2 regions of the Arthrobacter sp. Y3223065 genome follow, and region 1 is predicted to be linked to the other one. Evidence: predicted binding sites of a transcription regulator. Region 1 holds the regulator's gene; the other holds the start of a gene.
What was found. The regulator HrcA, encoded in region 1, represses chaperone genes, less so after heat shock. The targets are predictions, from matches to a motif close to TTNGCACTCGNNNNNNNCGAGTGCNAA.
Positions count from the first base shown of each region.

Region 1 (3,205 bases):
GCAGGACCTGCAGTGCCCGGACGGTGAGCTGGCCGGAGGTGCCGGCAACGGCCTCGCCGACCAGCCGGCGGCCCCGCCCGTCGGCCAGATCGACGGCTTCGCCGGGCTCGATCCGCTTGACCGTGACGGCGTGCCGCGCCTCGTCGCCGCCCAGGGTGAAGCTGTCGCCCGGGGCGACGGCGTCGAGCTCGCCGGGAGCGGTGAAGAACAGGTGGCTGGTCACGCCTAAAGGTTACCGAGCCGGTCCCGCAGGCGGGCGAAGACGCCCGTGCCGGAGGACGCCAGCTTGCCCTCGGTGTATTCCTCGCCGCGGGCCCGGGCCAGCCGGCGCAGCAGGTCCTCCTGCTCCGCATCCAGCTTGCTGGGGGTCTCCACATGCACGTGCACCTGTAGGTCGCCGCGACCGTAGCCGCGCAGGTGCGTCACGCCCAGGCCGCGCAGGGTGAGGGTCTCGCCCGCCTGCGTGCCGGGCTTGATGCTGATTTCCTGTTCACCGTCGAAGGTGTCCAGGGTGAGGTCGGTGCCCAGCGCGGCAGCGGTCATCGGCACCGAGAGAGTGACGTGCAGGTCGTCGCCCTCGCGGAGGAAATTCTTGTCCGGATTCACCCGGATTTCCACATACAGGTCACCCTGCGGGCCGCCCGCCGGGCCGGCTTCGCCCTGGCCGGCCAGCTGGATCCGCGTTCCGGTCCCGACACCCGCCGGGAGCTTGATGGTCAGCGAACGGCGGCTGCGGACGCGGCCCTCGCCGTTGCACTCGTTGCAGGGATCGGGAATGATCGTGCCGAAGCCCTGGCAGCTGCCGCACGCGGCAGTGGTCATGACCTGGCCCAGGATGGACCGCACCGCACGCTGGACCTGGCCGGAGCCGCCGCAGATGTCGCACGTGCGCGGGCTGGTACCGGGGCGGCAGCAGCTGCCGTCGCAGGTGGGGCAGACGACGGCGGTGTCCACCTCGATCTTCTTGTTGACCCCGAAGACCGCGTCCTTGAGGTCGATCCGCACGTTGATCAGGGCGTCCTGGCCCCGGCGGGTCCGGGAGGCCGGGCCGGCGCCGCCTGCTCCGGCGCCGCCGAAGAAGCTTTCGAAGATGTCCTGGAAGGCGAAGCCGGACCCGGAGAAGCCGCCGCCGAAGCCGTTGTCGGTGCCGTTCTCGTTGCCGGTGGTGTCGTAGATGCGCCGCTTCTGCGGGTCCGACAGCACCTCGTAGGCGTGGCTGACCTGCTTGAACTGTTCGGCTGCCTCCGGGCCGGGGTTCACGTCCGGGTGCAGTTTGCGGGCCAGTTTGCGGTAGGCCTTCTTGATTTCCTCGGTCGAGGCGTCTTGGCTGACACCGAGGGCGTCGTAGTGGTTACTCACCTTAGTAGTACTTCACTTCCTGGGGATCGGTTCACCGGCGACGACGGCCGGTGCGGACACTGCGCGGCGTGTGGCTAGCCGGCGAGGATCCGTGACAAATAACGTGCGACGGCGCGCACTGCGGCCATGGTGGTGGGATAGTCCATCCGGGTGGGGCCGAGGATGCCGACCTTCGCCGTCGCGCCCGGGCCGTACCCGGTGGCCACCACGGAGGTTTCGGCCAGCGAACCGTAGGGGTTTTCACTGCCGATGCTCACCGACATGCCTCGGGCGTCCTGGTGCAGCTCGGAGAGCAACTGCAGCAGCACCACCTGTTCTTCGAGGGCCTCGAGGATGGGGCCGATGCTCAGCTGGAAGTCGACGGTGGAACGGGCCAGGTTGGCCGTGCCGGCCATCAGGATCCGCTCCTCGTTCGTGGCCGCGGCAAGCTGTGCAAGCTGCGATGCCAAGGCCTCGGCCGTGCCCGCGGGCGCGGTCTCCGCCGGCACCGGGAAGGTCTTCAGCAAACCCGGCACTGCCGCCAGCGGTTTCCCGGACAGCGCGGACAGGAACGCGGCGCGCAGCGTGGCCAGCGCATCCTCGGTGACGTCCGCGGGAAGCGCCGCGACATGCTGTTCCACTTTGCCGTTGTCCGCGATCAGCACCGCCAGGACCCTGCGCGGACCCAGCAAGATGAACTCGATGTGCCGCACCCTGGCGGCACCCAGCTGCGGATACTGGATCACGGCCACCTGATTGGTCAGCTGGGACAGCAAACGCACGGTGCGTTCCATGACATCGTCGAGGTCGTCGGCGCCGTCCAGCAGTTTCTGGATGGCGCGGCGCTCGGGGGCAGAGAGCGGCTTGACGTCCGAAATCCGGTCCACGAACAGGCGGTAGCCCTTGTCCGTGGGAATCCGGCCGGCACTGGTGTGCGGGGCAACGATCAACCCGTCTTCTTCCAGCGCCGCCATGTCGTTGCGGATGGTGGCTGACGACACGCCCAGGCTGTGCCGGTCGACCAGTGCCTTGGAGCCCACCGGCTCGCGCGAGTGCACATAGTCTTCGACAATGGCGCGGAGCACTTCCAGCCTCCGGACCTCGCTCACTGCACTCCTCCTGTCTCCAACTCGTCTGCGGACAGACTGTTAGCACTCAACACGTCCAAGTGCTAAGTCTAATACGTCGCCGCCGTTGTTAGCATTGTCGGGCGGCCGTGCCGTGAGGACGCCAACCAGCAGAGGACTTAAAGCTTATGAGCAGCTACGGCTGGGGCCCCCAGGATCTCACCGCCCCCAAGGCCCGGGCACTGCGCGAAATCGGCGCCGAACCGGGCCTGGTGCTGGAGGACGCACAGAGCGGCTGGGTCGGCGCCGTCGTCCGGGTGGAAAAGTCCGGCGGCGTGCATCTGGTTTCGCTGGAAGACCGCCGGGGCAAAGTCCGCTCCTTCCCGCTGGGCTTCGGCTTCCTGTTCGAGGGCGAGCCGGTGAAGGTGGTGCCGGCGGCGCCCGCCGCGAAGGCTCCCGTCCGGCAACGGACGGCATCCGGTTCGGTCAAGGTCGAGGGACAGCGGGCCAGGGTGGCGCGGGCCAGCCGGATCTGGGTCGAAGGCAAGCATGACGCGGAGCTCGTGGAGAAGGTCTGGGGAGACGACCTCCGGGTGGAGGGCATCGTGGTCGAGCCCCTGCACGGCGTCGACGATCTGGCGGCGGCAGTGGCGGACTTCTCCCCCGGGCCGCAGCGCAGGCTCGGCATCCTGGTGGACCACTTGGTTCCCCATTCCAAGGAGTGGCGGATTGCCGAGGCCGCCATGGCCGTGCCCGCGGCCTCGGGCAACGTACTGATTGTGGGCCACCCCTATGTCGAT
Region 1 covers NZ_JBNHGC010000001.1:620,685-623,889, reverse strand. The annotation lists gene AC5RUK_RS02810 (16S rRNA (uracil(1498)-N(3))-methyltransferase) at 1-223, opposite strand, end outside; gene dnaJ (molecular chaperone DnaJ) at 226-1,359, opposite strand; gene hrcA (heat-inducible transcriptional repressor HrcA) at 1,434-2,447, opposite strand; gene AC5RUK_RS02795 (DUF3097 family protein) at 2,594-3,205, shown strand, end outside.

Region 2 (3,205 bases), on a different contig from region 1:
GGCCGTGGCCGTCGGCCAGCCCGCGCACCTTGTCGGCCACGACGCCCGGCTCCAGGCCGGCGTTGAGGGCGATCTGCTTCAGCGGAGCGTCGATGGCAACCTTGACGATGTTGGCGCCGGTTGCTTCGTCGCCTTCGAGGGTGAGGTTGGCGAACGCCTTGGCGCCGGCCTGGATCAGGGCCACGCCGCCACCGGCGACGATGCCTTCCTCAACGGCAGCCTTCGCGTTGCGGACGGCGTCCTCGATGCGGTGCTTGCGTTCCTTGAGCTCGACCTCGGTTGCAGCACCGGCCTTGATGACTGCAACGCCGCCGGCCAGCTTGGCCAGGCGCTCCTGCAGCTTCTCGCGGTCGTAGTCCGAATCGGAGTTCTCGATCTCGGCGCGGATCTGGTTGACGCGGCCGGCGATGGCGTCGGCTTCGCCGGCACCTTCGACGATGGTGGTCTCGTCCTTGGTGACAACCACCTTGCGGGCCTGGCCCAGCAGGTCCAGGGTGGCGTTCTCCAGCTTGAGGCCGACCTCTTCGGCGATGACCTGGCCGCCGGTCAGGATGGCGATGTCGGCCAGCATGGCCTTGCGGCGGTCGCCGAAGCCCGGAGCCTTAACGGCAACGGACTTGAAGGTGCCGCGCATCTTGTTCACGATCAGGGTGGCCAGGGCCTCGGCCTCGACGTCCTCGGCGATGATCAGCAGCGGCTTGCCGGACTGCATGACCTTCTCCAGGATGCCAACCAGGTCCTTCACGTTGGAGATCTTGGAGTTGACGATCAGGATGTACGGGTCCTCGAGGACCGTCTCCTGGCGCTCGGCGTCGGTCACGAAGTACGCGGACAGGTAGCCCTTGTCGAAGCGCATGCCTTCGGTGAGCTCCAACTCCAGGCCGAAGGTGTTGGACTCCTCGACCGTGACGACGCCTTCCTTGCCCACCTTGTCCAGGGCCTCGGCGATCAGCTCGCCGATCTGCGGATCTCCGGCGGAGATGGACGCGGTGGCGGCGATCTGTTCCTTGGTCTCGATTTCCTTGGCGGAAGCGATGAGCTCGGCGGTGACGGCGTCAACAGCCTTCTCGATGCCGCGCTTCAGGCTCAGCGGGTCGGCGCCGGCAGCAACGTTGCGCAGGCCTTCCTTGACCAGGGCCTGGGCCAGGACGGTCGCGGTGGTGGTACCGTCACCGGCGACGTCGTCCGTCTTCTTGGCGACTTCCTTGACCAGCTCGGCGCCGATCTTCTCGTACGGGTCGTCCAGCTCGATCTCCTTGGCGATGGATACACCATCGTTGGTGATCGTGGGGGCGCCCCACTTCTTCTCGAGCACGACGTTGCGGCCACGCGGGCCGAGGGTCACCTTCACGGCGTCAGCGAGGATGTTCAATCCGCGCTCGAGGCCGCGGCGGGCCTCTTCGTCAAATGCAATGATCTTTGCCATAGCGGCTTACGTCCCTTCTGGACAATAGACACTGGACGCAGCTTTTGACGGCTGCTGGCCACCTGCGGTGCCCGCGACGGACGGCTCACGACGACGGCGGTTTCTGTACGCCGCGCCGCTCACCTCACCGAGGTGGCGGGTTTCACTCCCTACGGGCTTTCTTAGCAGTCAGCCCGCGAGAGTGCTAACTCAATAATTAGCACTCGCAGGTGTCGAGTGCAAGCTGTTGGGAGCGGCCGGCCGGACCGCTTCGCGGATCGCGCTACCCCTGAGCGCCCCCGGGCCAACAATCAGGGTGGACCCCCATGGAAACGGCCGGTCGCTCCCGCGTAGATTGGCAGGTAAGACAGCGCAAGCGAACTATCGGCCCGGCACCGGGCAAAGGTCGGAGAACCATGTCTGAAACACCGGACGAAAAGAACACCAGCAACCCCACCGAACCCCTGGCGCCGGGCCCCAACCCGACGAGGCCGCTCGGCGGCCAACCGCCGTACGGCGCATCCGGCCAGCGGCCTTCCGGGCAGCCCGGTTACGGGGTTCCGGGGCAGCAGCAGCCCGCTCCCGGGCAGCAGCCCTTCGGCCAGCAACCTTACGGCGCCCCGGGACAGCAGTACCCGCAGCCCGGCCAGCCGGGACAGCCCTACGGCCAGCAGCAGTACTACGGGGCTCCCCAGGGTTACTACTACCCCGAGCAGAAGTCGCGGCTGATCGGCGGCCTGCTGGGCATCCTGCTGGGCGGCCTGGGCGTGCACCGGTTCTATCTGGGCCACGTCGCCATCGGCGTGGTGCAAATTGTGGTCACCTTCCTGACGTTTGGCCTCGGCGCCGTCTGGGGCTTCGTCGAGGGGATCATGATCCTGGTCGGGGCGGAACCGTTCAAGCGCGATGCCCGCGGAGTCCCGCTGAAGGAGTAGCCCCAATCGGCGCGACGAACCGGCGGCGGAGGCACCCCAGCCTCCGCCGCCGTCGTCGTTGCGGGTCTGCTACGGCGCGACCCGGACCTCTTCGGCCTGCGGACCCTTCTGGCCCTGGCCGATCTGGAACTCTACGCGCTGCCCCTCATCCAGGGAACGGTAACCATCCATTTGAATAGCGGACCAGTGGACAAAAACATCGGAATTTTCTTCGTCCACGGTGATAAAGCCGTAGCCCTTTTCCGCGTTGAACCATTTGACGGTTCCCAGCGCCATAGCGTTCTCCATACTCAGTAGTTCCAGCCTGCCGCCTACGGTTCGGCGGCAGAGTGGTTTTACCCTAAACCAAGCAGGGGCGGAAAAGTGAGCTGCGGCACACTTAAGTTATTGAGGCGTAACCGAATTCCGCACGGGCGGAGCCTTCCCCATGGGTACCGGGAGTCCAACGCCAAGGCCTCTCGGCTGCCCTGCCGGCGGCGCCTGCGTTTATTGGTAGCCGGGACCGAGCGCCACGGTGACGTACTGCGAGACGTTGCCGTTTGCCTGCAAAGCGCTGATGCCCAGCAATTCACCGAGCGCCCGCGCATTGGCTTCCTGGCCCGGGTTGTAGAAGATTACCGAACCGGCCAGCGGCGCGCCGCCCCAGTTGTCCACGACCGCGATCGACCAACCGTCCGCCTGCACCCTCTGCGATACCGTTCCGGCCAATCCGGTCACGCCGGTGCCGTTGAGGATCATCACCGGATCCTGCTTGTTCACCGCGGCGGCCTCTTCCGTGGGCTCCTCGGTTGCTTCCTCGGTGGGCTCATCCGTGGGCTCGCTGGTCGCCTCTTCGGTGGCTTTCGGGGTGGCTGTATCCGTTGGT
Region 2 covers NZ_JBNHGC010000007.1:166,658-169,862, forward strand. The annotation lists gene groL (chaperonin GroEL) at 1-1,426, opposite strand, end outside; gene AC5RUK_RS16915 (TM2 domain-containing protein) at 1,822-2,340, shown strand; gene AC5RUK_RS16920 (cold-shock protein) at 2,410-2,616, opposite strand; gene AC5RUK_RS16925 (LytR C-terminal domain-containing protein) at 2,827-3,205, opposite strand, start outside.
Region 2: groL (chaperonin GroEL) is a predicted target of HrcA. The motif match lies at 1,588-1,614, and genes of this name have one in related genera.